Regions from separate parts of the Bradyrhizobium sp. R2.2-H genome, predicted to be linked through region 1. Evidence: riboswitches for the same ligand, from Rfam matches in the RefSeq annotation. Region 1 holds a riboswitch; the other holds the start of a gene.
The links. A riboswitch is a leader RNA that binds a small molecule or an ion and turns the genes downstream of it on or off. The one in region 1 is predicted to bind S-adenosylmethionine.

Region 1 (15,158 bases):
AACACCTTGCGGCCCGGCTCCGGCACCGGGCTCTTGCCGGGGGTGTAGGGCGCAATATCGAGAATGCCGGGATTCGGCACGGGGCGGGACATCTTCAACTCCGAAATGGCGAGGCGCGCGATTTACGATTTCGCCCCGGTCGGGGGCACCGTATAGCGCGTTGCGTGGCTGCCGACGAGAGCCGTGGAGCGTACCGAGGCCCCCGCCTCGATCAGGGCAGCCCTGATCTTGTCGATGCTGGTCGCGCTGGTGACCGAGACCAGCAGCGCCGCCCCATCGAAGGCGGTATCGGGCACCGCCACGATCTCGGCGAGCGGCGACAGGGCGCGCGCGACCTCGGCGTTCCACCCGGAGACGCGCACGCTGAAGGTCTCGACCTCCGTCACCAGGGCGCTGTCGGGGACGCGCGAGACCGCGAACACCGGCATCGCCGCCGGATGATCGGCACGTTCGACGAAGGGCATCCGCGCGATGATCTTCGGCGCGCCAGCTTCCTCCAGCGAGAGCCACCACGGCGTGCGGCTGGAGGTCGCCGAGACCAGCGCGAGGTCGCCCTTGGATTTCGCCACCGCCTCGACCGCGGCCTGCGCGCTGAAATGGGCGACGTAAGGCACCGTGAAGCCGAAATGGAAGCGCGCGGAATCGCGCATCGCCGGCTCGCTCACCGAGATGTCGGCATGCACGGAGAACGGCGCCTGCACATAGGTGAACGTCGAGATGATGACGCGCCAGATGCTCTCGACCGTGTCGAGCGGCAGGATGCCGCGATGGCGCTGCACGATCTCGCGCATCATGGAGGCCTCGCGCGCAGGCCGAAATGCCGAGCCGACCTCCTGGGTCTGCTTCACCTGGATCAGGCGGTCGATGATGTCGCCGCGCTGCATCAGCAGGCGATGCATGCTCTCGTCGATCGCGTCGATCTCCTTGCGCAATTCCTGGAGCGATGGTGGCGCGGGCGGACGTTGGGACATGTCTGGTCGTCGATCGTTGCGATGGGGGATGTCCTGATTAGGCAGTCGGGGCGGCGAAAGCAAAGAGAAATGAGGTCCTTTTCGGTCGATGCGAGACAGACGAATTCAGTCGATCCGGGCCGCGACTTGACGAAAACCGCCCAAGACGGTAACTTTTGCCCGTTCCGTGGTCATTTGAGCCGGCCGGCTTGCAGCCACGTTAAAAAACTCGCTAAACAGGCCGGGGACGCTTCCGATCCCGGCCGAACCTATCGTTCAGGCCGGGTTTTTCATGGCCTGATTCCAGCGGCGGTCTGACGGCAGTCGCAAACGAGGTCGATGATGGTTGGCGTCAAGTCAGTACCCAGTCCTGCGATCAGCGCCGACGAACGGTCGCACGAGGTGGATCACCCGAGCTCGCAGGTCGCTCATTTCGGCACCGAGCAGCCGCTGCGGCTCGATTGCGGCGTCGATCTCACCCCGTTCCAGATCGCCTACCAGACCTATGGCGAGCTCAACGCCGATCGCTCCAACGCCGTTCTGATCTGCCATGCGCTGACCGGCGACCAGCACGTCGCCAATGTGCATCCCGTCACCGGCAAGCCCGGCTGGTGGGAGACGCTGGTCGGCCCCGGCCGGCCCATCGATCCCAAGCACTACTTCATCATCTGCTCCAACGTGATCGGCGGCTGCATGGGCTCGACCGGGCCGGCGTCGATCAATCCCGCCACCGGCAAGGTCTGGGGCCTGGATTTCCCCGTCATCACCATCCCCGACATGGTGCGCGCGCAGGCGATGCTGATCGACCGGCTCGGCATCGACACGCTGTTCGCCGTCGTTGGCGGCTCGATGGGCGGCATGCAGGTGCTGCAATGGACCTCGGCCTATCCTGCCCGCGTGTTCTCCGCGCTGGCGATTGCCTGCGCGACGCGGCACTCGGCGCAGAACATCGCCTTCCACGAACTCGGGCGCCAGGCCGTGATGGCCGACCCCGATTGGCATGGCGGCGGCTATGCCGATCACGGCATCCATCCGCATCGCGGGCTCGCGGTGGCGCGGATGGCCGCGCACATCACCTATCTCTCGGACGCGGCACTGCATCGCAAGTTCGGCCGGCGCATGCAGGACCGCGAGCTGCCGACCTTCTCGTTCGACGCGGATTTCCAGGTCGAAAGCTATCTGCGTTACCAGGGCTCGTCCTTCGTCGAGCGCTTCGACGCCAACTCCTATCTCTATCTGACGCGCGCGATGGACTATTTCGATATCGCGGCCGACCATGGCGGCGTGCTGGCGAAGGCGTTTGCGGGAATCCAGACCCGCTTCTGCGTGGTCTCCTTCACCAGCGACTGGCTGTTCCCGACCTCGGAATCGCGCGCGCTGGTGCACGCGCTGAACGCGTCGAGCGCGCGGGTGTCGTTCGCGGAGATTGAAACCGATCGCGGCCACGACGCCTTCCTGCTCGACGTCCCCGAATTCTTCGACATCTCCCGCGCCTTCCTGCAATCGGCAGGCAAGGCCCGCGGCTTGAAGGGTAGCTGACATGTCCGTGCAGGAAGTATTGCCGCTGGACGGCGTTGCGGCCAGGCCGTCCGGTGATTACCGCGCCGATCATCGGCTGGTGGCCGAGATGGTCAAGCCGGGCTCCAAGGTGCTCGACGTCGGCTGCGGCGAGGGCGATCTGCTTCAGCTCCTGGAGACCCGCGGCGTCGACGGCCGCGGCATCGAGCTGTCGCGCGAGGGCGTCAACCGCTGCGTTGCCAAGGGGCTTGCGGTGGTGCAGGGCGACGCCGACACCGACCTCGTCAACTATCCCGACGACGCCTTCGACTACGTGATCCTGTCGCAGACGCTGCAGGCGACGCGGCAGCCGCGCGTGGTGCTGGAGAATCTGCTGCGCATCGGCCGCCGGGCCATCGTCTCGTTCCCGAATTTCGGCTTCTGGAAGATGCGGCTGCAGCTCCTGATCGGCGGCCACATGCCGCGCACGGAGAACCTGCCGGCAACCTGGTACGACACCGCCAACATCCATTTCTGCACCATCAAGGATTTCGTCGAGCTCTGCGACGAGATCAACGTCAAGATGGAGCGCTCGGTCGCGCTCGATCTCTACGGCCGCCCGGTGCCGCTGAACCTGCCCTGGTGGGTATGGAACATGTTCGGCGAACAGGCGGTGTTCTTGCTGAGCAGGGGCGGGGGGAAATAATCTCTCTCCGTCATTCCGGGCCTGCGCCTTCGGCGCATCCCGGAATGACGGCTAGTGTGGAGCTAAAGACCGCGGATCGCGCACCGGCCACCGTCCGGCTTCCACCAGCGTGACGAACCGCTCCACGCTCTCGTTGAACAGCGCAGGCTCTTCGAGGTTTAGCACGTGGCCCGACTTCGGAAACATCGCGAGGCCCGCGGCCGGCAGGTGCTTCTTCAGGAACAGGCTGGGCCCGATGCAGGGATCATCCTCGTCGCCGCAGATGATCAGCGCGGGCGTTGCCACCTTCGCGATCGCGTCCATCATCGTGTAGATCGAGGGACGTCCGCCCTGGAAGCCGCGCATCGTGCGCGCCGAACCCTTGGCGTCGTGCCGTGCCAGCGCGGCATAGAAATCGGCGTGGCCGCGCGGGTCTTTCACCAGGAAGGGAATCCGGCTCGGCGCCTCGCGCGTGACCTTTGCGACTTCGGCGGAGCCCGATGTCTCGAACTGCTCGGCATTGGCGCGGCATTGCTGGCGCCAGGCCTCCAGATTTTCGATCTCCGAGCCGGAGCCGACGCCGGCGAGCGCCATCGACAACGCGCGCTGCGGGGCGTTGAGCCCGATCTGGAGCGACGAATAGGCGCCCATCGACAGGCCGACGAGATGCGCGCGCTCGATGCCGAGATGGTCGAGCACCGCGAGCGCATCGGTGTAGAAATGCGTGTAGGTGTAGACGTCACCTTCGGGTACGTCCGAAGGCGTGTAGCCGCGCGCCGAATAGGCGATGCAGCGATGGCCGCGCGAAAAGTAGCGCATCTGCGGCTCCCAATTGGTGTAGTCGGCCGCGAACTCGTGCAGAAAAAGTATCGGCGTTCCCTGACCCGCCTCTTCGAAATAGATGCGGACGTCGTCCCTTGTCGTGGCGTGGGGCATTAACTCTTTCCCTCTGTCAAGCCGTCTTTGCAGGATCGCAGTTAACGCTGTTGTCCGCAATGCGGCAGCATCGAACCAGCACCGATACAAAATCATCGCAGCTATTCGCCGACGCGGTGTCTTTTTCTCGCCACATCGGGCGGCTTAACGGCCTGACCTATGTCGGCCACTTCACCGGCCGATTGGAAAGTAGGGGTGTAACGAAGGATGAAGAATGGTTGAGTTGTTTGCGTTCCGCCTGTCGCGTTGTGTTGTCGCGCTGGCGTTGTTCTTTTCGGCGGTCGCCGTATTCGTTTCTCCGGCCTCGGCACGACCGCATCATCGTCATAGCGCAGAGCGGCACGCTTACGTGCATCACGCCAGGCATCATCACTCCCGTCATTATCGGCACCATGCCCGCAGCTCGCGCTTCGAGCGCAGCGCGGCGCAGCTGCAGGCGAGCGGGTTCGGCAACACCCAGGCCAGCTATGACCCCAATGCCAACGCCGGCGGTGCGGGCATGAGCGGCGGCTTCAGTGGCGGATCGAACCTCGTGTCCGAGGCGCGGCGCTATATCGGCGGCAATCCGACCGGCCGCGGCAGTCTGTGGTGCGCGCGCTTCATGAACATGGTGCTGCAGAAGACCGGCCATCAGGGCACCGGATCCGACATGGCGAGCTCGTTCGCGCGCTACGGGACGCGCGTGTCCGGTCCGCAAGTCGGCGCCATCGCGGTGATGTCGCGCGGCCGCCGCGGCGGTCATGTCGGCATCATCACCGGCATCGATGCGCAGGGCAATCCGATCATGATCTCCGGCAACAACGGCAACCGGGTCCGCGAAGCTCCGGTCTCGCGCGGCAGGATCTATGCGTATGTGATGCCGAATTGAGGTGACGGTGCGTGGGGCGGGTGGACCCTCGCGTCATGTGAAGTTGTCGTCCCGGACAAGCGTTAGCGCCGATCCGGGACCCATAACCACAGGCGCGTGCCGTCGCGCGAGCCGGTGACCACGAGTCTTCGCCAAACACTCCCTGTGGCTATGGGTCCCGGATCGGCGCGCGCTTGAGGGGCGCGCTTGTCCGGGACGACGAGAGAGAGCTCACACCAATCTCGGCTCTTCCACTGCCACCACATCGCCGACGCCGACGTCACCGTCGGCGATCACCTCGGCGTAGATGCCGCAATCCATGTGGCCGAGATGGCGCGAGAGCGTGGGCGGGATTTCGAGATCGCGCTTGGCGGTTTCAGGATCGACATTGGTGGCGGGGCAGCGGACGATGCGCTTGATCACCTTCAGCCGCGCCGGCCCGACCGCAAGTGTCTGGCCCACGAGATCGAGCTCCGACCAGGCCGGCCAGCCCTTGACGTAGAGATTGGCGCGGAAGCGCAGCGGATGCACGGCGGCGCCGCCGAGCATGGTCTCGATCGCGCGGACGCTGCCGAGATTGATGATCGAGACGACCTTGCGGGCGACGTCGGAGAAGCTGTGGTCGCGGCCGGACAGAACCTTGGGCGGGCCCTTCAGCTCCGGTTGGAAGTTCTCGCTGAAATAGGCCTCGATCGCGGCGCGCCCGGCGGCGGTCTCAAGATCGCCGCTGGCCACGATCTGGCCGCGCTTGCGGATGGTCAGGACATTGCTCGCGTCGTCGAATCGGCTGTCGAGCTCGGCCAGCCGCTCATTGCGCGCGAGCATCAGGAACTGGATCTTCGGTTTCCACTCGGGTGCCTCGGGGTCGAACCCGCTCGGGCCGTTCTCGATGGCGTAGCGGCGGTCGGCTGGCAGGGTCTGGCCGACCCGCAAAGCGACGCGCGACAGGTGTTCCGGCGTCAGGCCCTTGATCGGGTAGCGGTAGAGGCCGGTGATCTCGGCAGTGTGGCTGGCTGTCATGCCGCTACTTAAGGGATTCGGCCCGCCAGCGCCAAGCCCGCCCAGGAGCGCACGAATTTGTGAACTCGCCTCTTTCGCATCCGCAATCTGCTTCCCACATCTCCCGCAGGCCGGCGGCAACGTCGGCAAAAACACGACCGTTCCCGCTTGAGAAACCTCAATGCGGCGAGCGGAAACCCAATGAAGATGCCGTATTGGGGTGCCTGAGAGGGCCCCAAGGGCAGGCCGAGGGACAGAAAAAGATGAACATCGAGAAGTATACCGAACGCTCCAGGGGCTTCATCCAGTCTGCGCAGTCGCTCGCGATGCGCGAGGGGCACCAGCAGTTTTCCACCCTGCACCTCCTGAAAGTCATCCTGGACGACAATGAGGGGCTCGCTGCCGGCCTAATCGACCGCGCCGGCGGCAATTCCCGTGCAATCCTGAAGGCGACCGAGGACGCCCTCGGCAAGGTGCCGAAGGTTTCCGGCGGTGGCGCCGGCCAGATCTACCTGGCGCCCGAGCTCGCCCGCACCTTCGACGCCGCCGAAAAGGCCGGCGAGAAGGCCGGCGACAGCTTCGTCACCGTCGAGCGGCTGCTGCTCGGGCTCACGCTGGAGAAGACCAGCGAAGCCGGCACCATCCTCAACAAGGGCGGCGTCACCCCGCAGAACCTCAACGCGGCGATCGAGGCGCTGCGCAAGGGCCGCACCGCGGATTCCGCGACCGCCGAGAACGCGTATGACGCGCTGAAGAAATATGCCCGCGACCTGACCCAGGCCGCGCGCGACGGCAAGCTCGATCCGGTCATCGGCCGCGACGAGGAGATCCGTCGCACCATCCAGGTGCTCTCGCGCCGGACCAAGAACAACCCCGTTCTGATCGGCGAGCCCGGTGTCGGCAAGACCGCGATCGCGGAAGGGTTGGCGCTGCGCATCGTCAACGGCGACGTGCCGGAGAGCCTCAAGGACAAGAAACTGCTCTCGCTCGACCTCGGCGCGCTGATCGCCGGCGCGAAATATCGCGGTGAGTTCGAGGAGCGGCTGAAGGCCGTGCTCCAGGAAGTGACCGGGAGCGAAGGCACCTTCATCCTCTTCATCGACGAGATGCACACGCTGATCGGTGCCGGCAAGGGCGACGGCGCGATGGACGCGTCCAACCTGCTCAAGCCGGCGCTCGCCCGCGGCGAGCTGCACTGCATCGGCGCGACCACGCTCGACGAATACCAGAAGCATGTCGAGAAGGACGCCGCGCTGGCGCGGCGCTTCCAGCCGATCTTCGTCAGCGAGCCCTCGGTCGAGGACACCATCTCGATCCTGCGCGGCCTGAAGGACAAGTATGAGCAGCACCATGGCGTGCGGATCACCGATTCCGCGCTCGTCGCCGCCACGACGCTGTCCAACCGCTACATCACCGACCGCTTCCTGCCCGACAAGGCGATCGACCTCATGGACGAGGCCGCGGCGCGGCTGAAGATGCAGGTCGATTCCAAGCCGGAAGAGCTGGATTCGCTCGACCGCGAGATCATCCGGCTCAAGATCGAGCAGGAGGCGCTGAAGAAGGAAAGCGATCCCGGCTCCAGGACCCGGCTCCAGACCCTGGAGAAGGACCTTGCCGAACTCGAGGAGAAGTCTGCTGGGCTGACGGCGCGCTGGAGCGCGGAGAAGAACAAGCTCTCCGATGCCCAGAAGCTGAAGGCCGAGCTCGACGGCCTGCGTGTCGAGCTCGCCAACGCGCAGCGGCGCGGCGAATTCCAGAAGGCCGGCGAGCTGGCCTACGGCCGTATCCCGGAGCTGGAGAAGCAGCTGGCGGATATCGAGGCGCGCGAAGGCTCCGGCGAGATGATGGAGGAGGCGGTCACCGCCAACCACATCGCGCAGGTGGTCTCGCGCTGGACCGGCGTGCCCGTCGACAAGATGCTGGAAGGCGAGAAGGAGAAGCTCCTGAAGATGGAGGAGCAGCTCGGCAAGCGTGTCGTCGGCCAGGCCGAGGCCGTGCGTGCGGTCGCAACCGCCGTGCGCCGCTCGCGCGCGGGCTTGCAGGACCCGAACCGCCCCACGGGCTCGTTCATGTTCCTGGGGCCCACCGGCGTCGGCAAGACCGAGCTGACGAAAGCCTTGGCCGAGTACCTGTTCAACGACGAGACCGCGATGGTCCGCCTCGACATGTCCGAATACATGGAGAAGCACTCGGTCTCGCGGCTGATCGGCGCGCCTCCGGGTTATGTCGGTTATGACGAGGGCGGTGCGCTCACCGAAGCGGTGCGGCGCCGGCCTTATCAGGTGGTGCTGTTCGACGAGATCGAGAAGGCGCACCCTGACGTCTTCAACGTCCTGCTGCAGGTGCTCGACGACGGCCGCTTGACCGACGGCCAGGGCCGCACCGTCGACTTCCGCAACACGCTGATCATCATGACCTCGAATCTCGGTTCGGAATTCCTGGTGAACCAGCCCGAGGGCGAGGACACCTCGGCCGTGCGCGAGCAGGTGATGGGAATGGTGCGGGCGCATTTCCGCCCCGAATTCCTCAACCGCGTCGACGAGATCATCCTGTTCCACCGCCTGCAGCGGAGCGAGATGGGCCGCATCGTCGAGATCCAGTTCGCTCGTCTCCAGAAGCTGCTGACCGATCGCAAGATCGTGCTGACGCTCGATGCCGCAGGCCGCGACTGGCTCGCTGCCAAGGGCTGGGATCCCGCCTATGGCGCAAGGCCGCTGAAGCGGGTGATCCAGCGCTACCTCCAGGATCCGCTCGCCGAGATGATCCTGGCCGGCGACGTCAGGGACGGCGACAATGTCGCGATCTCGTCCGAAGGCAACGTGCTGACCTTCAACGGCAAGGCGCCGCAAACCGCCGAGATCACCCAGTTCGAGGCGCCGGCGGCGAAGCGGAAGCTGAATTGAGCCAATACGCGGTGCTCCGGCGCGCATGATGCGTGCCGGGGCGTCTCATTCCTGATTGACGGCCGCGGGCGCTCCCCGGCCATCGTCGTCCTCGTCAGGTTCGAGTTCGACGAGAATGTCGACGAGTTCACGCACCCGCCCCGTCGCCAGTGGCCGGCCTGAATTCATCATCGGCTCGTCATTGGCCAGCCAGGCCAGAGCTTCCGCCAGTTCGTCGACGGTCGCACCGGTCGCTATGAGTTGGGCGATGGTGACGTCGTCGACGGCGCCGGTCGCCTTGATAAGATCGTCCCGGGTAATGCGCTCCGATCCCGACAGGCTTGCCATGACATTCCTCCATTGAGGGTTTGCCGATTCCCATCAAATTAGTCAGCTCCTGTTCCGTTCCGCGGCAGCCAATGGAAAATTGGAGGCGGGTGGAAATGGAAAGCGAATCCGTTGATGCCCGACCAAGCATCCCCTGATACCGCAATCTTGCCGAGTGTGAGGTTACCGCACGGAGAAAGAGTGTTGTTGAAAAGTCGCACGCATCGCGTCATCTCGTAAGGGCTGTAAGATTCTTCTTGAACAACTTCGCGCCCGATCACCACAATCTCTGAAGGGGAGGCGGGCGTGCGATGCGTGGGTAGTATTGGGGGAGCCTCGATCTCGCGCGCCGTTTGTAGAATCTGCGTTTAAATTTGAGGCTGCAATTTTGCTCTGGAAGGGCGGAAAGCCAAAACGACATTTTTAGGTGTGCGTTTTATTCGTGTTCGCGCGGGAGGACAGCCGTGTTGAGCGTTAGTTTATTCGGCGCCAGTCGGGTTACCAGCAATAACGAACAGATTTGGTCTGATCTCGGTCCAGCCGGGCGACGATTGGCTGGATTCCTCCTCACGTTTCCGGATCGCCCGCATCGCCGCGAGCGGCTTATCGACTTGTTTTGGCCGGAGCTGGATAATGAGAGAGGGCGCCGAGCCATGAACTCTGCGGTCTGGCGGCTACGGAAGCTGCTTGCGTCGTCTCCCGACTACCAGGACGGCCGCGGTTTGAGGACGGTTGGTCCCGAGACCATTCTTGAGAAGACGCCGTGGCTGGACGTTGACACCTGGGCGTTGCTTCACGCCGCACGGTGCACGCTCGGCGGGCCTGAGGCCCAGCCGGAATCATCGAGAATGAAGGAGATTCTCGCAATTCTGTATCGGTACGAGGGGCCGTTTCTGGACGGCGAAGATGCCGAATGGATCCTGGAAGAACGCGAGCGCCTTCACTCCCTTTTCATCCAGTCGGCCATGATGATGGTTCGTCATCTCGGGCTTTGTGGTTACTACCACGATGCGATACGGCTCGCCCGTCATGCGCTGCGCTTCGATCCCTATCGCGAAGAGCTGGTTCGACATCTGTTGACCCTGCTGGCGCTCGATGAAAGACGAATCGATGCCATCAAGTACTATGATCATTGGATCGGCCTGATCCGGAAGGAACTCGGCATTTCGCCGCTCCCGGCGACACGTGCCATCATCGAAGAGATCAGGGACCTGCATAATGCCGAAAACGGCCAGCATCTGCGCGCGCGCCTGATCGGCCGCGACGAGAAGCAGATTTTTGCAATTTAGGCGCTGGCCGCACGGCCCCGGGGCCGCAGCCTTATCCCGCAAACCGCGCACTCACACCCTGGACAAAGTCCGGACTGGGCGAAGCCCGTCGCTTTCCAAGGGCGCGCCGTGATCTTGCCGTGATCCGTAGCCGATCCACCAGGCAGCGAACCGTGGACCGGCCGTGAGCGCACGACGACAATTCCCGAACGATCGCAGGATTCTCCCGAGTTCAGGTCATGCGACCGTCGGCGCATGGACTCACAACGACCACTGACCGATCAGGTTTTCATTCTGCGCTTCTGGCGTGAAAGCGCCGATGCCAGCGAACACGCGCGTTGGCGGGTTCAGGTCCGCAACATCAACACCCGCCGTCGCGACGTGGTCGACGATGTGCAGCGCGCCTTTGCGATTGTCGCCTCCAATTTGAATGCAGCCGCCGGCGAGCATGACGGGCAGGAGCGTTTGGACATTGAACCATCAAAACCTGAGCATTGAGAGATATCGCGTGCGCGGAGCCGATCACCCAACCAGCAAAAACCAACCGCCGCGAGCGAAAGCCTCGCTGGGCCGCGACTTCGCTCGCGCTTGTCACGATGGGCTGATTGCCATCGTGCGCCACGCGGCAGTTTTTGCCTTTGCCGCAGTACTCGAGCTTCCGATTGCAGTGTATTTGCGCAGGAGATATGGGGGCGTGCGATGCGTGTCAGGACCGTAGTCGTTGCGTGCGCGGGGCTGGCGCTGGCACTGACAATGTCGGCCTGCAGTGACGCTGTTCTCATTCGCGAAGGTATTGGGACCGGTCTGGCGGCCGCCGATCTACCCGAGGCAAGTCGGGTGCAGGATATCTACGTCGGAGAGATTTGCCATCAGGCCGGACTAAGGGTCGTACGCCAAGGCGACTTCCTCCTTTGCGAGGAGGTGAGCATGAGGCCGTCCGAATGGAGGACGTTTGTACAGGCTGGAATGAATGATATCGACCGGCGCTGCGACGCTTACCTGGGCTGGCTCGACAACAAGAGGCGCTGGCGAGAACCAATTCTCAAGCAGCTTCATACCACTGCGGCGACGACTGGCGCCATTATGGGACTCACGGGCGTCGGGGCTGCACCGATCGCCATCGTGGGTACTGCATTTGGATTCGCGCAAGACACGTTCGTCAACATCAACTCTCGTCTCATAACCGAGATAGATCAATCCGTTGTCCAATCGGTAGTGCTCGACAATCAGAATCAGTTTCGGATGAAGGTTGCCGGCACTCCGGTCGACAACAGGCCGGCTGCTATCTATCTGCTCCGCAACTACCTGCGGATCTGCATGCCATTCTCGATCGAGATGAGCATCAATAACACCATGACGGTTTACAGCCGAGGTGGACCAGATGCGCTTCGCACGGAGCCCCTGCTGACCCAGCCGCCTACCGTCGCACGCATTACGGCGGCGGTGCCTCTGGCGCCAAGGGACTTTGTGCAGAGGCCAGCTCGAAATACGGCCGCACCGCGGACTGATGAGAGGTATGCTCAAATCTTCGATCCCTACATACCAACGAAGCATACGAACACGTACGTCGTCCAACTTCAGACCGCGCTTTGCGTACCCGTTAGTGAGATCGAAAAGAAAGGGACGCTTACTCTTACGAAGGCGATGATCAAGATCTACAAAGAATCGGAAAGAAAAACTGGCGACAAATTGAACGATGACGAGGCCACGCAGATACGTGAGCAGGTAGGCTGCAAGCCTTCAGGGGGGCAGAACTACTATGAAAGAAAGATCTACGATAATCCGCAGGTTAGTGCTGCCGCTCTCCAGGAATTGATCACCGGCCTCCGTAGGACGACGGCGGGAGCCTCTCTGCCCCTGACAACGACGCTGGATGCCGCACGATCCACCATCAAGGTGGTGCGCGCCGGTTTGCCCAGTGACTCGAAAGTATCAAGGTTGCCCGACGCCCTGGCGGGCCAAGTGACGCCGGACTTTGCCGAATTTTTGCGAAAGCCAAAGGTGCCCTGATGAAATTGATAGTCGTTCATTCCACCGACGGATTTGATAAGCCCGATGGCAGCTTGATCGCTGGCGTCAGCATTGGGGAACTGGTGACGTCGACCGGAGCCACCCAGGGCGACTTTGTTGAGGTCGAACTGAGCGATCAAACTCATGTTTGGATAAAGGGAGATGATTTAAAGCCGGTTGATCCTGCTGCACGAATTGCCGCTGACCGTGCCTCTTTCGTGGTGGAATGCCTCGTTCGCGAGCGAGAGAGGAATGAAATCGTAGGAACAGGTCCCTGGTTCGTTGCTGCGGATTTCCTGATTGCTCGCGCCCTGATCGAGACGACGATAGCCAACATGGCGCCCCAGCCCAACTCGCTCGCGGCCGGGCCGATGCTGGTCACCCCCAAGGAGTGGAGACGATTTCTTGCAGAAGGCGGTGAACCGGCCAAAGGCCTCAAGGACGACGACTACGATCGTTGGCTCACGCAGGTCAAATGCGCTGCATTCACCATGTTCGCACACGCCAAGGCGTTTAGCGACGTTCAGAAGGAGAGCAATGTTGCGGCCGAAAGCAGTGCCTTCCTGCCGACCTATCTCGATATTTTCCATACCTATTTGTTCGACAGCGCGAAAGCCGCAGTGGCTGTGTTGAACGCGCGAAATGACGATGCGGCAAAAGACCGACATATGGATGTGCTGCTTAGTGGGATTCTGTCGGCCGCGGACATCAATACTCTGCTTTCGACGCGCGCCAAGTATCTCGGCGGGCCGGGCGTCGCGAAGACAGTGACTGAATTTATTCAGTCGACAGAACTCGAATTGCGAGGAGCGCTGAAGGTCGCCCTTGACCTTATCGGCCAGCACGCGCCGGACGAATTGCCGTCTCAACCCGACCCGCCAGCAATAAAGCGCGTCGCCAAGGTTCCAACCGATGTGGCTCCGGTTCCGAACGTGAATCCCGCTCCCTTTGCCACGATCAATACTCCACTCAACCAGATGTTCTGGCCGGTCATAACCGATGACTCCCAGGCCATGGTGGTGTCTTATCTGAATGATGCCGGGCAAGTTATCGGATCTTCAGGACGCCGCTTTTTCGCTGACCGCCGAAATGGCGAGCGTCATCATGTCGGTATGGACATTTTTTGCAGGGAGGGGGATGTCGTCGTCTCATGCGCTCCCGGTAAGATTGTCGCATTTTACAGCTTCTATAGACGCCCGACGACCGGCGAGGACACGTTCGCGTTGTTTGTCGCGCATGACGGCGTGGTGATCAATTATGGTGAGGTGCGCAGGAGCGCTCGCGAAGAGTTTGGGTGGAAAATTGGCGACGATGTGACTGCTGGCCAGCGGATCGCGCGGGTGAGTGGCACCGACATGATTCACTTTGAAACCTATATGCCAGGAGCAGTGCAGAATTCGCGGTGGCTCAGAGGTCAACCGAGGCCACCAAAGCTTCTCAATCCCACGATGCTGTTGTTGACGTTGGCTTCCGGCGCAACTCGGGTTGACAAGAGTGGAGGCACCTCGGTGGGCAACGGGAGCGCAAGAATCAAACCCGCGGTCGGTGATCCTCCGCAGGATGACGACCTGCTAACCCTGGCGCGAACGATCTATGGAGAAGCCCGGTCTCAAAGAGAACCTGCCGCCGGACGCGAGGCGGTCGCTCACGTTGTGATGACACGCTTGGCAAAGAAGTTCCGGAATGCGAAAACTATCACAGATGTTTGCCGGGCCAAGAGGCAATTCTCTTGCTGGAATAGCGGTGATCCAAACAAGAGGGTCATCGAAGCCGCCAATCGCGGCATCAATCCAGTATTCGATCAATGCTATGCATTCGCCGAACAAGTCGCCAACGGTCAGCTGGACGACAATACGGGAGGCGCAACGCACTATTACTCGGAGACTATGCGCCGGCCGCCACCTTGGGCGAACCCCCCCGCCAAGCAGACGACTCAGATCGGGAGTCACTTGTTCTTCAAGAACGTCCGGTGACCAAGCTCGCTGCCGGTAGGCGCTTGGCGATTCGAGGTCGCTCCCTCTACTTTCTCACCACCTTGTAGATCGCATTCTCGATGTCCGAGCTGAAGTAGATGACGCCGCTCGCCCCGACCGCGACACCCGTCGGAATATGCGTCGGCAGGCCGCCGGGTGCGCCTGTCAGGCCGATCGGGAGATTGGCGGCGATCTCGGTGATTTTGCCGCTGTCCGGCGCGATCTCGATCAGCCGTTTGGCGCCGACCTCCGCCACGATGAGCTTGCCGTCGCTTCCGCGCGCGATACCTTCGGGCATTTTCAGGTCCTTGGCGACCACGGTCTTTTTGCCGTTCGTGTCGATCCGGGAGACGGCGCCGGCAAAGGCTTCGGTGACGTAGACCTCGCCGCCAGGTCCACCGACAAGCCCGACCGGGCCCTCGAGGTCGCCGATCAGCGTGGTGCGATCCTTGCCATGCTCGCCGCTCACCTTGACCAGCGATTTGGTGCCGAGCTCGGCCACCAGGATGCTGCCGTCGGCAAGCACCACCGCGTCATGCGGCGCCTTGAAGTCGTGCAGCATGTCCCGCGTCGCGCCGGTCTTGCCGTCGATCACCTGCACGGTGCCGGTGAACCAGCTCGACAGGACCACGTCGTTGCCCTTCGCCGTCGCGCTCATGGGATATTCGAGCGTGACGCCGGCGGCATGCATGCGCGCCTTCTCGGTGACCTCGCCGGTCGCTCCATTCACCGTGCGATAGGCGAATACGTCGGCGACGTGGATCGTGTCCCTGCCGTTCTCCGA
Region 2 (15,158 bases), on a different contig from region 1:
GATGTACGACCTCTACCCGGGCCAGCGCGCCACCGGCCAGCTGTTGCTCGACCATACCAACATGCTCGACCCCAAGCTCGACCTCAATCTGCTGCGCGCCCGGGTCGGCATGGTGTTCCAGAAGCCGACCCCGTTCCCGATGACGATCTACGAGAACATCGCCTTCGGCATCCGCCTCTACGAAAAGATCTCGAAGTCCGAGATGGACGATCGCGTGGAGAAGGCGTTGCGCGGCGGCGCGCTGTGGAACGAGGTCAAGGACAAGCTCAACGCCTCCGGCCTGTCGCTCTCCGGCGGCCAGCAGCAGCGCCTCTGCATTGCCCGCACCGTCGCGGTGCGGCCCGAGGTGATCCTGTTCGACGAGCCGTGCTCGGCGCTCGACCCGATCTCGACCGCCAAGGTCGAGGAGCTGATCCAGGAATTGTCCGAGAACTACACGATCGCGATCGTCACGCACAACATGCAGCAGGCGGCGCGCGTCTCCGACAAGACCGCCTTCATGTATCTCGGCGAGTTGATCGAGTTCGACGACACCAGCAAGATCTTCACGTCGCCGAGCGACCGGCGCACGCAGGATTACATCACCGGCCGGTTCGGCTGAGGAGACGGAACATGGGTTCTGAACATACCGCAAAGGCTTTCGATACCGACCTCCAGGAACTCACGCGCCTGGTCGCCGAGATGGGCGGCATCGCCGAGCGCATGATCGTCGATTCCGTCGACGCGCTGATCCGCCGCGACGTCACGCTCGGTCAGCGCGTCGTCGCCACCGACGCCGAACTCGACATGCTGCAGAAGCGCATCGAGGAGCGCGCCGTGCTCACCATCGCCCGGCGCCAGCCGATGGCCGTTGATCTGCGCGAGATCGTCGGAGCCATGCGCGTCGCGACCGATCTCGAGCGCATCGGCGATCTCGCCAAGAACATGGGCAAGCGCGTCGCGGCGCTGGAGACGGATTTTCATCCGCTGAAACTGTTCCGCGGCCTGGAACACATGACCGACCTCGTGCAGCAGCAGGTCAAGTCGGTGCTGGACGCCTATGCCGCGCACGATCTGCCGGCAGCGATGGCGGTGTGGAAGGGCGACGAGGAAGTCGACGCCATCTGCACCTCGCTGTTCCGCGAACTTCTCACCTACATGATGGAGGATCCGCGCAACATCTCGTTCTGCATCCATTTGATGTTCTGTGCCAAGAACATCGAGCGGATCGGCGACCACGCCACCAACATCGCCGAGACCGTGTTCTACATGATCGAGGGTCAGGCGATCACCGACAAGCGGCCGAAGGGCGACATGACGACCTTCGCCACGACGGTGCCGAATACCTAAGCGGTGCCGAGTACCCAAGGAGCGACGACAACATGGGCGCACGCATTATGGTGGTTGAGGACGAGGAAGCTCTCACCGAGCTTCTTCGCTACAACCTCGAAGGCGACGGCTATGACGTTGAGACGGTGATGCGCGGCGATGACGCCGACACCCGCCTCAAGGAGCACATTCCCGATCTGATCGTGCTCGACTGGATGCTGCCGGGCCTGTCGGGCATCGAGCTGTGCCGGCGGCTGCGCACCCGTCCCGAAACCAAGCAACTGCCGATCATCATGCTGACCGCGCGCGGCGAGGAAAGCGAGCGGGTGCGGGGACTTGCGACCGGTGCCGACGACTACATCGTCAAGCCGTTCTCGGTGCCGGAGCTGCTGGCCCGCGTGAAGGGCCTGCTCAGGCGCGCCAGCCCCGAGCGGCTCGCCACCGTGCTCGCCTATGGCGACATCGAGCTCGACCGCGACAAGCGCCGCGTGGCGCGTTCGGGCCGGCCGATCGATCTCGGCCCGACCGAATATCGTCTGCTGGAGTTCTTCCTGGAGCATCCCGGCCGCGTGTTCTCGCGCGAGCAGCTGCTCGACAGCGTCTGGGGCCGTGACATCTACATCGATGAGCGCACTGTCGACGTCCACATCGGCCGCCTGCGCAAGCTGCTCAATCTCGGCCGCGAGCAGGATCCGATCCGTACCGTCCGCGGCGCCGGCTATGCGCTGGACGATCGTTTCGCGAAGGCGGAGCAGACGTAGGCCGGTTTAGCGAGCCGCGGCTACAACATCGGTGTCGTCCCGGACAAGCGTAAGCGCAGATCCGGGATCCATAACCACAGACAGTGCTTATCCTGCGAAAAAGTAGCTCCGAGTCGCCGTAACCAGATCCTGCGGTGGCTATGGATCCCGGATCTGCGCGCGCCCGTGGCGCGCTTGTCCGGGACGACATCGGATGTGTTGAGGCACCGTCGTGCGACGGCTGCAGTCAGCCAACTAAATCCGCAAACTCACCGCGTGCCCGGCTTCGCCGGTGCGCGACGGCGGTCCGCTGCGGGTTGATACGCCACGCGCGAATGCTGGGCGCAGTAGGGCAGGCCGGAGAGCGCCTTGCCGCCGCAGAAGAAGAAATCCGGGCTCGAGGGATCGCCGACCGGCCAGTGGCAGGTCGCCTCGTTCAATTCCAGCAGTGACAGCCGCTGGCTCATCGGCACCACATTGTCGTAGGTGACGGGTTCGGCCTCGACCTCGACCTCGAAGGCCTGCGCCAGCGCGGTGTTGCCGCGGGCAACGGGGCGGGTCACCCGCATCATGTGCTGTGCGGGGCGCGCCTTGCGCGGCCGGGGCGCTGCCGACGAAGGGCTCTTGGCGCGGCCGGACAAGCCGAGCCGGTGCACTTTGCCGATCACGGCATTGCGGGTCACATTGCCGAGCTCAGCCGCGATCTGGCTGGCCGAAAGTCCGGCCTCCCAAAGCTTCTTCAGCTGCTCGACGCGATCATCGGACCAGGTCAAAACCGTCATTGCACCCTTTCCCTCGCTGCGCGCCTGCCATCCTGGGGCCTTCGCAGCGATTGCCTAAGCCTTCAAAAACCCGTGCCGCCAGAATCCCTTAAGGCTCGCCGGGCGCGCTCAAGACGCCCGAACGTTTACGCCGGTACATGAGGACTTAAGGGATCAGAACTGCTGCACGAGATGTCGTATCTGACAGTCCAAACGCTACAATATGGCGTGACTCCCGCGCAAGAGTCCGCCGACTCGCGTCCACATGTTCCGTGGTGAAAAACCCGCAAAATCGGCACCGCAAGACTACGGATTCAGCGTTTCGCGGGGCTTTCCGGGCGGCATTGACACCCGTCTTGCCAAGCATAAGATAGTGCCACGTGCCGCCCTTAAAAGGCGGCACGTTTCGTTTTCCGGGCCGGTCAATGGTGCGTTGCGCAATGCACGCGTCACACCGTCCGCAACATTCAAGTGACGTCATGACCAACAGCGCCGCGCCGCATTTGCTCCCCGTTTTCGCCAGGGCCGACCTCGGTTTCGAGCGCGGAGAAGGCTGCTGGTTGATCGCGACCAATGGGGATCGCTATCTCGATTTCACTTCCGGCGTGGCGGTGAATGCGCTCGGCCATGCGCATCCCACGCTGGTCAAGGCGTTGCAGGAGCAGGCGACGAAGCTCTGGCACATGTCGAACCTGTTCCAGAGCCCGGACGGCGAGAAGCTCGCGGCGCGTCTGTGCAATGAAAGTTTTGCCGACTTCGTGTTCTTCTGCAATTCCGGCGCCGAGGCGCTGGAAGGCGTGATCAAGCTGGTGCGCCACCATCACTTCTCCAAGGGCCATCCCGAACGCTATCGCATCATCACCTTCGAGGGCGCCTTCCATGGCCGCACGCTGGCGACGCTGGCCGCAACCGGTTCTGCAAAATATCTCGAGGGCTTCGGCCCGCCGATGGACGGCTTCGATCAGGTGCCGCATGGCGACCTGGAAGCCGTGAAGAAGGCGATCGGCCCGCACACCGCCGGCATTCTCATCGAGCCGATCCAGGGCGAGGGCGGCGTTCGTTCTGCGCCTCCCGCCTTCCTGAAGGCGCTGCGCGAGCTCTGCAATGAGCGCGGCCTATTGCTCGCCTTCGACGAGGTACAGACCGGCATGGGCCGCACCGGCGAACTCTTTGCCTACAAGCGCACCGGCGTCGTGCCCGACGTGATGTCGCTGGCGAAGGCGCTCGGTGGCGGTTTCCCGATCGGCGCAGTGCTTGCCACCGCGGACGCTGCGCGCGGCATGGGGCCGGGCTCGCACGGTTCGACCTTCGGCGGCAATCCGCTCGCCATCTCGGCTGCGAACGCCGTGCTCGACGTCATGCTCAAGCCCGGCTTCTTCGATCACGTGCAGAAAATGTCGCTGCTGCTGAAACAGAAGCTCGCCTCCGTGATCGATCGCCATCACGATGTCGTCAGCGAGGTGCGCGGCGAGGGGCTCCTGATCGGCATCAAGGCCGTGGTGCCCTCGGGCGACCTCGTCGCGGCGCTGCGCGCCGAAAAATTGCTCACCGTCGGAGCCGGCGACAATGTCGTGCGCTTCCTGCCGCCCTTGATCGTGACCGAGGCCGAGATCGAAGACAGCGTCGGGCGGCTCGAACGCGCCTGCACGGCGATCTCGTCCAGCCAGACCAAGCGGGCGGCAAGCTGATGAGCAAGACGCCCAACAAAGCTCCAAAGCACTTTTTGGACATCAACGAGCTGCCGCTGTCGGAGCTCAAGAGCATGCTCGCCGCCTCGTCCGCCATGAAGGCGAAGCAGAAGGCGCACCAGCCGGTCAGGCCGCTCGAAGGCAAGACGCTGGCGATGATCTTCGAGCGGCCCTCGACGCGGACGCGGGTGTCGTTCGATGTCGCCATGCGCCAGCTCGGCGGCGAGCCCATCATGCTCACCGGCGCCGAGATGCAGCTCGGTCGCGGCGAGACCATCGCCGACACCGCGCGGGTGCTGTCGCGCTATGTCGATGCCATCATGATCCGCATCCTCAATCACGAGGCGCTGCTGGAGCTTGCGGCCTATGCGACCGTGCCCGTGATCAACGGCCTGACGCGGCGGTCGCATCCCTGCCAGGTGATGGCCGACCTCATGACCTATGAGGAGCATCGCGGCCCGATCGAGGGCAAGACGGTGGCCTGGACCGGCGACGACAATAACGTGCTGGCGTCCTGGGCCCATGCCGCCGAGCGCTTCAAATTCCAGCTCAACGTCGCAACGCCTCCGGAGCTCGCGCCGAAGAAGGCAATGCGCGACTGGATCAAGACGTCAAGCGCGCCGATCGTGCTCGGCACCGATCCGGAAGCCGCCGTGCGCGGCGCCGACTGCGTCGTCACCGACACCTGGGTGTCGATGGGCGACAAGGAGGGCGAGCATCGCCACAACGTGCTCAAGCCCTACCAGGTCAATGCCAAGCTGATGTCGCTGGCCAAGCCCGATGCACTGTTCATGCACTGCCTGCCGGCCCATCGCGGCGAGGAGGTCACGGATGACGTGATCGACGGGCCGCAATCGGTCGTTTTCGACGAAGCCGAGAACCGTCTGCATGCGCAGAAGGGCATTTTGGCCTGGTGCTTCGACGCGGTGAAGTAGGCGCGCTGGAAGCCCGGCTGCAGCCTCACAAGCAACTGTCGTCCCGGACAAGCGCGCCAAAAGCGCGCGCCGATCCGGGATCCATAACCACAGGAAGTCGTTTGGCGAAGACTCGGAGTTGTCATCGCTGGCTGCAACGTAGTCCTGTGGTTGATGGGTCCCGGATCTGCGCTTACGCTTGTCCGGGACGACATCGAGTTCGAGGTTGGCTTGATACGGTTCAATCCGCACCCCGGAACACGCCACCCCGCGCCCCCTTCCATTCTCAGCCTCCGACCCCAGATAAAGCGCCATGGTTTCCCAATCCCCTGACATGAAAACCGGGCCAGAAGGCCCGGTTCGCGCGCCATCACCGGTTCCGATCGACGACGCCGTGCTGCCTTACGAGGTCGACGCGCTCGATGTGCGCGGGCGGTTGGTGCGGCTCGGCCCGGCGCTCGACGATATCCTGACCAAGCACGATTATCCCGCACCCGTCGGCAAGCTGCTCGGTGAAGCCATCGTGCTGACGACGTTGCTCGGCACCGCACTGAAATTCGAAGGTCGCTTCATTCTTCAGGCCCAGACCGACGGTCCGGTGTCGTTCCTGGTCGTCGACTACATGGCGCCGGATCGCCTGCGCGCCTATGCGCGCTTTGACGCCGAACGCCTCGGCGAGGCCAAGGACGCCGGCGCGCTGCTCGGCCGCGGCCATCTCGCCATGACCATCGACCAGGGCCCCGACATGAGCCGCTACCAGGGCCTGGTTGCGCTCGACGGCGGCAGCCTGGAAGACGCCGCGCACGAATATTTTCTCCGCTCCGAGCAGATCCCGACGCGGGTGCGCCTTGCGGTCGGCGAGGAGTGGCGCTCGAGCGACGGCGGCAAGCATCGCTGGCGGGCCGGGGGCATGCTGATGCAGTTTCTGCCGAAGGCGCCGGAGCGCGCCCGGCAGGCCGATCTGCATCCCGGCGATGCGCCTGAAGGTGTCGAAGTGCACAGTGTCGCCGAAGACGACGCCTGGGTCGAGGCGCGTTCGCTGATCGAGACCGTCGAAGACGTCGAGCTGATCGATCCCGAACTCTCGGGCGAGCGGCTGCTCTACCGTCTCTTCCACGAGCGCGGCGTGCGCGTGTTCAATCCGCAGGTCCTCAAGGCGCAGTGCTCCTGCTCGCGCAATGCGGTCGCCTCGATGCTGAAGAGCTTCTCGCCCGACGACCGCGCCGCGATGGTCAAGGACGACAAGGTTGTCGTCACCTGCGAGTTCTGCTCGTCGGTGTACCAGTTCTCGCCCCACGAGGCGGGCGTGGAAGACGCGTTGCGTCTCCGTCGCTGAACTCGCAATTGACGAGTGGAGCAGTGCCCCACGCGCGGTGTCATCGCCCGACTTGATCGGGCGATCCAGTACTCCGAGACGATGCTAATCGAAGCGAGAGGCCGCGGCGTACTGGATGCCCCGGTCGAGCCGGGGCATGACAGTTGTGAGTGTTGCCGCGAACTTGCCCTCCTAATTCAACACCCGCTTGTTGTCGGGACTGTCGAGCGAGAACGTCGGCACGTCGATCTCGAAGCGCTCGCCGGTTTCGCTGACCATCTGGTAGCGGCCGGTCATGAAGCCCGAGGCGGTCGAGAGCGGTACGCCGGAGGTGTATTCGAAGCGCTCGCCGGGGGCCAGGATCGGCTGCTCGCCGACCACCCCCTCGCCCTTCACCTCCTGCTGGCGGCCAGAGGCATCGGTAATGATCCAGTGCCGCGTCTTGAGCTGCACGGTCTCCTCGCCCGAATTGGTGATGACGATGGTGTAGGACCAGAAATAGCGCGAGCGGTCGGCCGACGACTGCTCCGGAACAAAATTCGGCTCAACGGTCACTTCGATCTGGCGGGTCACGGCGCGGTACATGGTTGCTATAATAGCCAAATCCGTCCCGGGAACCAAACGCCACAGACGGCTTTGGCGACATCGTCCCGCCAGAATTCGAAGGGAAGGACACCCCCCAAGAGGGAGATTCCCTTGTACGATCCGGGCCGCTTTGCGAGACGACGGCGAGACCCTTACATTCTTTCAACGTGGCGTTTTACGGAAGGGTTCTTAGGTCCCCGATGACCATTGCCGACCAAGTGACGGGATCGACGATCGCGGGGACCGGCGAGGCCAGACCCGCAGGGACCAAGCCGCGCGCGGCCGCGCCGGCCATCACGCTGCCCGCCATCGGCGAGCGCGAGCTCCGGCTCGATCTGTTCCGCGGGCTCGCGCTGTGGCTGATCTTCATCGACCACCTGCCGCCGAGTCTGTTGACCTGGTTCACGATCCGCAATTACGGCTTCAGCGACGCCACCGAGATCTTCATCTTCATCTCCGGCTACACCGCCGCCTTCGTCTACGGCCGGGCGATGCTGGAGAGCGGCGTCCTCATCGCCACCGCGCGCATCCTGCGCCGGGTCTGGCAGATCTACGTCGCCCACGTCTTCCTGTTCACGATCTTCCTTGCCGAAATCTCCTATGTGGCGACCAGGTTCGAGAACCCGCTCTACACCGAAGAGATGGGCATCATGGACTTCCTCAAGCAGCCGGACGTCACCATCGTACAGGCGCTGCTCCTGCGCTTCCGACCCGTCAACATGGACGTGCTGCCGCTCTACATCGTGCTGATGCTGGCGCTGCCCCTGATCCTGTGGTCGATGAAATGGCGACCCGACGTCACCCTCGGCCTTTCGGTCCTGCTCTACGCGGTCACCTGGGAGTACGATCTCTATCTGTCGGCCTATCCGAACGGCTTCTGGGCCTTCAATCCCTTTGCCTGGCAATTGCTGTTCGTGTTCGGTGCATGGTGCGCGCTCGGAGGTGCGCGACGCATGTCGCGTATTCTGTCGTCACGCATCACGATGTGGCTGGCGATCGCTTATCTCGTCGCGTCGTTCTACGTGACGCTGACCTGGTATGTGCCGCAGCTTTCCCAGTTCATGCCGAAGCTGATCGAGCAATGGATGTATCCGATCAACAAGACCGATCTCGACGTGCTGCGCTTCACGCATTTTCTGGCGCTGGCCGCGCTCACGGTGCGCTTCCTGCCGCGGGACTGGCCGGGGCTGAAGTCGCCTTGGCTGCGGCCGCTGATCCTGTGCGGCCAGCATTCCCTCGAGATCTTCTGTCTCGGCGTCTTCCTTGCCTTCGCCGGCCACTTCATCCTGGCCGAAGTCTCCGGCGGTGCAGCCATGCATGCCTTGATTAGTCTCTCCGGAGTCCTGATCATGTGGGGGGTGGCCTGGGTCATTTCGTGGTACAAGCGCGTGGCTGACAAGAGCGGTGCGAAGACCAAAAACGCCGTCGGCAACGCCGATCTGGCGGGAGGGGGCTGATGAAGGCGAAGGTCCTCCTGAGCCTGATCCTGCTATGCGTCGCCGCCCCTGTGGCGCGCGCGGGCGATGCTGCGCCCACGGCTCCCCCCGCGCCCCCTTCCTGCGAATTGCCGGCCTATCTGCTGACCAGCGAAAGCCCACTGCCGAAGGTCGCCGCTGCCGTCAAGGCCGGTAAGCCGCTGGAGATCCTGGTCATCGGCAGCCGCTCGACGACCATTCCATCTTCGGAGAACAGCTCGTACCCGGCGCGCATGGAGGCGATCCTCAAGGAGAAGCTGCCGCCGCCGGAGGTGGTGCATGTCTCCGTAGAAATACAGAGCAAGAAAACGGCAGAGGAGACCGCCTCCACTTTCGTTAAGCTGATGGAAGCAAAAACGCCTACGTTGGTCATCTGGCAGACCGGGACCGTGGACGCTATTCGCGCCAGTGATCCCGACGAGTTTCGCAGTGCCGTCACCGAAGGGGTTGCTGCGTTGCAAAATGCAGGGGCTGACGTCGTCTTGATGAATCTGCAGTATAGTCCACGCACTGAAACCATGATCTCGGCGCAGCCTTTTCTCGATAATATGCGGGTGGTGGCGCAGGAGCACGGTATTCCGCTGTTCGATCGTTTCGCGATCATGCGGCAGTGGAATGATCAGGGTCAGTTCGACCTGTTCAGCCCGTCCCGCGGGCCCGAGCTGGCGAAGCAGGTCCATGATTGCCTTGGCCGGGCGTTGGCACAGTTCGTGTTCGACGCAGCCCGTCTCGAGCCGGCCCAGCAGCAAAATTGAGGTCTAGCGTTAATGAGTTCTCTCCGCCCTTTTTGCCTGACGACATGGCTGGCCGCGCCCGCAGCCGCGGCGCTGTTGTTGCTGACGCCCGCCTCGAAATCCTATGCCCAGACGCCAGCCGCCCAGGCGACAGCCGCCCCCGCGCAGTCGGCTGATCCCGCTTCCGCTTCGCCCTCCCAGACCACCGTCGCTGCGACGTCGCCCGAGCAGCGCGGCATCACGGCGCGCGCCATCGACAAGGTGAAGCAGGCCGCCAAATCCGCCAGCGACATCTTCAACCGTGTGCCATGCCAGCCGCCGAAGGACGGTTCGAAGGCGATGGGCTCGCTGCCGCACGTTGCTGGCAAGCTCGTCGCCGGCCAGCCCGTCGTCATCGTCGCGTTCGGCTCGTCGTCGACTCAAGGGTTCGGCGCGAGCTCGCCGGAGTTCAATTACCCCAATCGTCTCGCCGCGCAGCTGCGCCGGCAATATCCGACCGCCGACATCAGCGTCATCAATGCCGGCGTCGGCGGCGAGGACGCCCCCGAGATGATGAAGCGCCTCCAGACGCAGGTGATCGACAGGCATCCGGATCTCGTGATCTGGCAGGTCGGCACCAACGCCGTGCTGCGCAATCTCGATCCCGGCGAAACCGCCAAGATGGTGGAGGACGGCATCAGCCGCATCCAGGCCGCGGGCGGCGCCGACATCGTGCTGGTCGATCCGCAATATTCGCCGGCCGTCAACCAGCGCGCCGAGAGCGCAGGCAAGATGGTGAAGCTGCTCAGCAAGGTCGCCGAGCTCCGCCACGTCGGAATCTTCCCGCGCTTCGAGGTGATGCGCGACTGGCATGAAAAGCAGGCCATTCCGGTCGAGGGCTTCGTGATCGCCGATGGCCTGCACATGAACGATTGGGGCTATGCCTGCTTCGCTCAGCTGCTGGGTGACGACATCATCCGTTCCGTCGGCCAGATCAAGCTCGGGGTGAACGTGCCCGCGGACGTGCGGACGTACCGGCCGATGTGAGAGGGCGAATAGGGAATGGCGAGTAGCGAATAGATCGACCTATTCGCCAATCACTATTCGCCAGTCGCCATTCACGCCTTCTCCAGCGCCGCCGTCAGATCCTCGATCAGATCGTCGGCATGTTCGAGCCCCGCGGAGAGGCGAATGAACCCCTCGCTGATCCCGAGCGCGGCGCGGTCCTCCGGCTTCAGGCGCTGATGCGTCGTCGTCGCCGGATGCGTGACGAGGCTCTTGGCGTCGCCGAGATTGTTCGAGATCTTCGCCAGCTTCAATGCGTTGAGCACGCGGAACGCGGCCTGCTTGCCGCCCTTGACCTCGAAGCCGACCAGGGTCGAGCCGCCGCGCATCTGCTTCTTCACCAAAGCTGCCTGCGGATGATCGGCGCGGCCGGGATAGACCAGCCGCGAGATCTTCGGATGGCTCGCCAGCACCTCGGCGATGCGTGCGGCCGTCTCGGTCTGCGCGCGCACGCGCACGCCCAGCGTCTCCAGGCCCTTGAGCAGGACCCAGGCATTGAACGGCGAGATCGAGGGGCCGGTCTGGCGCATGAAATTGTGGATGTGCTCGGCGATGAAGGCCTCCGACGACAGGATGATGCCGCCGAGGCAGCGGCCCTGGCCGTCGATATGCTTGGTCGCGGAATAGACCACGACATCGGCCCCTAGCGCGAGCGGGCTCTGCCAGATCGGCGTCGCGAACACGTTGTCGACTACGAGCCGCGCGCCGCCCTTGTGCGCGATCTCGGCGATTCCGGGGATGTCGAGCACGTCGAGGGTCGGGTTGGTCGGGCTCTCCAGGAAGAACGTTTTCGTGTTGGGCTTCAGCGCGCGCTGCCATTGGTCGAGATCGAGCCCGTCGACCAGCGTGGTCTCGATGCCGTAGCGCGGCAACAGGTCCTGGATGACGTAGAGGCACGAGCCGAACAGGGCGCGCGAAGCCACGACGTGGTCGCCGGCTTTGAGCGGTGCGAGGATCGCAGTCGTCACCGCGGCCATGCCGGTCGCGGCCGAGCGGGCCGCTTCGGCGCCTTCGAGCTCGATCATCCGGCGCTCGAACATCGCGATGGTGGGGTTAGAGTAGCGCGAATAGATGAAGCCGGGGTCCTCGCCCTTGAACCGCGCCTCGCACTCCTCGGCGCTGTTGTAGACGTAGCCTTGGGTGAGGAACAGCGCCTCCGACGTCTCGCCAAATTGCGAGCGCAGGGTCCCGGAATGGACCAGGCGGGTTTCGGGACGGTAGTTGGTAGGCGACTTCGACATAGGACCCTCCGACATGACCATTCGACACGCAAACGGTCACAAAAAAAACCGGCCTGGATATCTCCACTGGCCGGGATCACAGAGGTCCCCGGCCTGTTTAGCGATTTATTTAACGTGGCTGCAAGCCGGCCGGCTCAAATCACCACGGGATAAGTGATGCTCATATTCCGCAATGCCCTTTCCGTCAAGACGTCCATCGGCTAGCCGTAAAAGGCTGATATTTCCCGCATGTTGGGATGCAAGCGAGCCCTGATGAGGACCCCCGGTTGACGTTCACGGTCGCCGCCGACGCCAATGGTATCCTGCCCGACCGCATGATCGCGGCGATGGCGGAAGCGGGGCTCATCCTGCCCGAATACGACTTCGTCGAAAGCCAGATCCAGCCGGCGAGCCTCGATCTGCGCCTCGGCGATATCGCCTATCGCGTCCGCGCGAGCTTCCTGCCCGGTCCCGGCGCCACGGTCGCCGAACGCATCGATGAATTGAAGCTGCACGAGTTCAACCTCGCCGACGGCGCCGTGCTGGAGACCAACTGCGTCTACATCGTGCCGCTGCTGGAAAGCCTGGCGCTGCCGCCGGAAATCGTCGCGGCAGCCAACCCCAAGAGCTCGACCGGCCGGCTCGACGTATTCACGCGCGTGATCGCCGACGGCACCCGCCGCTTCGACATGATCGGCGCCGGCTATCATGGCCCGCTTTATGCCGAGATCAGCCCGAAGACCTTTCCGGTGCTGGTGCGCGAAGGCTCGCGCCTGTCGCAGGTGCGCTTCCGCACCGGCGATGCCATCCTCAATGCCGACGAGCTCGATGCGCTGCACGCCAGCGAGCGTCTCGTCGACATCGACGATGCCGACCTTTCCGGCGGCGTCGCCGTCTCCGTCGACCTCTCCGGCGAGAAGGCGAGCGGCTTCGTCGGCTATCGCGCCAAGCGCCACACCGGTGTCGTCGACGTCGATCGCCGCTCCGGCTATGCGGTCGAAGACTTCTGGGAGCCGATCTCGGCCCGCCCCGACGGCAGCCTCATCCTCGATCCCGGCGAGTTCTACATCCTCGCCTCCAAGGAAGCTGTGCAGGTGCCGCCCGACTACGCCGCGGAGATGGTGCCGTTCGATCCTTTGGTGGGCGAGTTCCGCGTGCACTATGCCGGATTCTTCGATCCCGGCTTCGGCTATGCCGGCGCCGGCGGGCTAGGATCGCGCGCCGTGCTTGAGGTGCGCTCGCGCGAAGTGCCGTTCATCCTCGAGCACGGCCAGATCGTCGGCCGCCTCGTCTATGAAAAGATGCTCGCCCGCCCCGACGCGATGTACGGCCAGCGCATCGGTTCCAACTACCAGGCGCAGGGATTGAAGCTGAGCAAGCATTTTCGGGTGTAAGTGTCAGCAAGCGCTGCGCGTGAACCATGGCTCAAAGCGGCGGCTTCGGCCGTGGTGGCTTCGGACCAAAGGCGCGTGCCGTATCGCGCTGCGGACGGTTCACCTTGGATAGTGCGAGCTGTCGCGCATACTCCTTGTCGCCGGCGTCCTTGTATTGCGGACTGGTCAGTGCCGCCATCAACGCCACCACGTCGTCGATCTCGGGCTCTGTCAGCGCCAGCGGCTGGATGTCCTCATCGAGCCACGCGTCAGCAACGCCGTCGCCCTTGTTGTAGTGATCCATGACGTCCCACAGCGTTTCCATCGATCCGTCGTGAAAGTAGGGCGCGGTCACCAGGATATTTCGCAGGCCGGGCGTCTTGAAGGACGCAATGTCGCCCGGCCGCTTGGTGATCAGGAAACGCCCCAGAACCGACATTTCGTTCGCGATCGCCGCGTTGTCGACATCCGGCGCACGTCCCTGCGCCAGCTCGCGCTCGGCCTGCTCCGCCAGCGCACCGACGCGATGCCGAAGGATGCCGATGCCGATGTTGTGAAAATCGTGATCGGTGAAGACAGTCGGATCGCGCTCTCTATCCGTCAGCGCATGGCAAAGATTGCAACGCGCCTTGTTGTTGAACAATTCCCAACCACGTTTGGCCGAATCGCTGATCGCATTCGCATCTCCGGCGATGAAATGATCGAAGGGCGAATCGAAGGAGGCGAGAGTCCGTTCATAGGCTGCAATGGCGCGCAACATGTCCTGTTCGTTGACGCCGCGGCCGAAGGCCTGCATGAACTGGGCCTGATAGTCCTTGTCGCCGGCGATCCTGGATACGGCATCGCCGATGCTGGCCGAGCCCATCTCGAGAGCGTTGGTGATCGGCAGCGCCGCCTGCTGCTCAAGCGTGTCGACGCGACCGTCCCAGAACTGCGACTTGTTGTAGAGCGCATTCAGCACGGTCGGGGCGTTGCGTTGGCCGGCGCGCCCATGGATGCCGATCGACACCGGCCTGCCGTCGGTGAAGGCGCGTGCCGGATCGTGGCAGGTGGCACAGGCGATGGTGCCGTCGCCTGAGAGCTGGGCGTCGAAGAACAGCTTCTGTCCCAACGCAACCGTCGCAGGTGCAAGCGGCGTTGCCGGCGGGATCACTGACGCTGTGAGCGCCGCGGGAAAACCGACCTGATCCCGCGAGCGTGGCTCGGCGAGCGGCCCTTGCCGAGGTAGCGGCGGCGGTTGCCCCGGCGCCAGCGCTGGCGGTGGACCGACAGTGCTGTCTTCGTCCGCCGCCGATGCGGGAAGGAACGGCAAGATCTGCGACAGGAGCAGGAGAACGGCCAGCGATACAGCGCGCATCCGATAGCCTTTGTTCTCGGGACAAGTAGGAAAGCTAACACGAAAGGCCCTGAACGTCATGCGGAGCGAATCGATGAAGGCGCATCGAGATTGCTCCAAGCCGTAGACGAGCGAAGCGATATCCGGGATGATCTGAGGAAGGATCCGGATATGGCGTCGCTCATCCGGCTACTTTTCTGGATCGCCGATCTGGTCGGGCATGACGGCCGCGTGCCTGGCTCGGTTGCGTCGCCTCTCGCGCAATGACACAGTCCGTCACAACAAATCCATCGGGAGCAAGCATGAGGAGCGAAACACAAGCCGTGCAGGAAGCGCAATGGAGACGCTGGCGGGCGGTCGCCGACCTCTATCATGCTTATTTTACCGGCCTCATCCTCACCGTGGTGACGCGGCGCGGGACAGCGGATGCCGCGGAATTCGTCTTCCGCCTGTTCCGCCGCCAGCAGCAGGAGCGTTTCCTGCCCGGGCTCGAGAAGCTCGGGCTTAAAGGTCTGCCGCCCGCGGTCGCGGCGGCGCAATATCACTATCTCTCCAACTGGATCGGCGGTGTGCACGTCGAGTACATGTATGAGAGCGACAGAAAAGCCTGGATCCGCTATCCGCCGCCGCGCTGGATCTGGAGGGGCACCGCGATCTGCGGCGTG

Region 2: linked by a shared signal. The riboswitch ahead of EDE08_RS37115 (O-succinylhomoserine sulfhydrylase) and the one ahead of metX (homoserine O-acetyltransferase MetX) in region 1 are both predicted to bind S-adenosylmethionine.

Annotation. Positions count from the first base shown of each region.
Region 1 covers NZ_SMBR01000004.1:541,040-556,197, reverse strand. The annotation lists gene hisC (histidinol-phosphate transaminase) at 1-92, opposite strand, end outside; gene EDE08_RS13610 (chorismate mutase) at 123-971, opposite strand; SAM riboswitch at 1,128-1,207, shown strand; gene metX (homoserine O-acetyltransferase MetX) at 1,293-2,489, shown strand; gene metW (methionine biosynthesis protein MetW) at 2,491-3,153, shown strand; gene EDE08_RS13595 (alpha/beta fold hydrolase) at 3,205-4,068, opposite strand; gene EDE08_RS13590 (NlpC/P60 family protein) at 4,283-4,936, shown strand; gene EDE08_RS13585 (MOSC domain-containing protein) at 5,147-5,935, opposite strand; gene clpB (ATP-dependent chaperone ClpB) at 6,178-8,817, shown strand; gene EDE08_RS13575 (hypothetical protein) at 8,863-9,144, opposite strand; gene EDE08_RS13570 (AfsR/SARP family transcriptional regulator) at 9,588-10,412, shown strand; gene EDE08_RS13565 (hypothetical protein) at 10,647-10,889, shown strand; gene EDE08_RS13560 (hypothetical protein) at 11,358-12,401, shown strand; gene EDE08_RS13555 (cell wall hydrolase) at 12,401-14,374, shown strand; gene EDE08_RS13550 (NHL repeat-containing protein) at 14,421-15,158, opposite strand, start outside.
Region 2 covers NZ_SMBR01000026.1:7,261-22,418, reverse strand. The annotation lists gene pstB (phosphate ABC transporter ATP-binding protein PstB) at 1-601, shown strand, start outside; gene phoU (phosphate signaling complex protein PhoU) at 613-1,329, shown strand; gene phoB (phosphate regulon transcriptional regulator PhoB) at 1,362-2,069, shown strand; gene EDE08_RS37160 (GcrA family cell cycle regulator) at 2,318-2,830, opposite strand; gene EDE08_RS37155 (aspartate aminotransferase family protein) at 3,289-4,497, shown strand; gene argF (ornithine carbamoyltransferase) at 4,497-5,432, shown strand; gene EDE08_RS37145 (Hsp33 family molecular chaperone) at 5,725-6,747, shown strand; gene apaG (Co2+/Mg2+ efflux facilitator ApaG/CorD) at 6,919-7,311, opposite strand; gene EDE08_RS37130 (OpgC domain-containing protein) at 7,512-8,768, shown strand; gene EDE08_RS37125 (SGNH/GDSL hydrolase family protein) at 8,768-9,541, shown strand; gene EDE08_RS37120 (SGNH/GDSL hydrolase family protein) at 9,554-10,546, shown strand; gene EDE08_RS37115 (O-succinylhomoserine sulfhydrylase) at 10,618-11,805, opposite strand; SAM riboswitch at 11,882-11,961, opposite strand; gene EDE08_RS37110 (2'-deoxycytidine 5'-triphosphate deaminase) at 12,042-13,178, shown strand; gene EDE08_RS37105 (cytochrome-c peroxidase) at 13,210-14,514, opposite strand; gene EDE08_RS37100 (hypothetical protein) at 14,796-15,158, shown strand, end outside.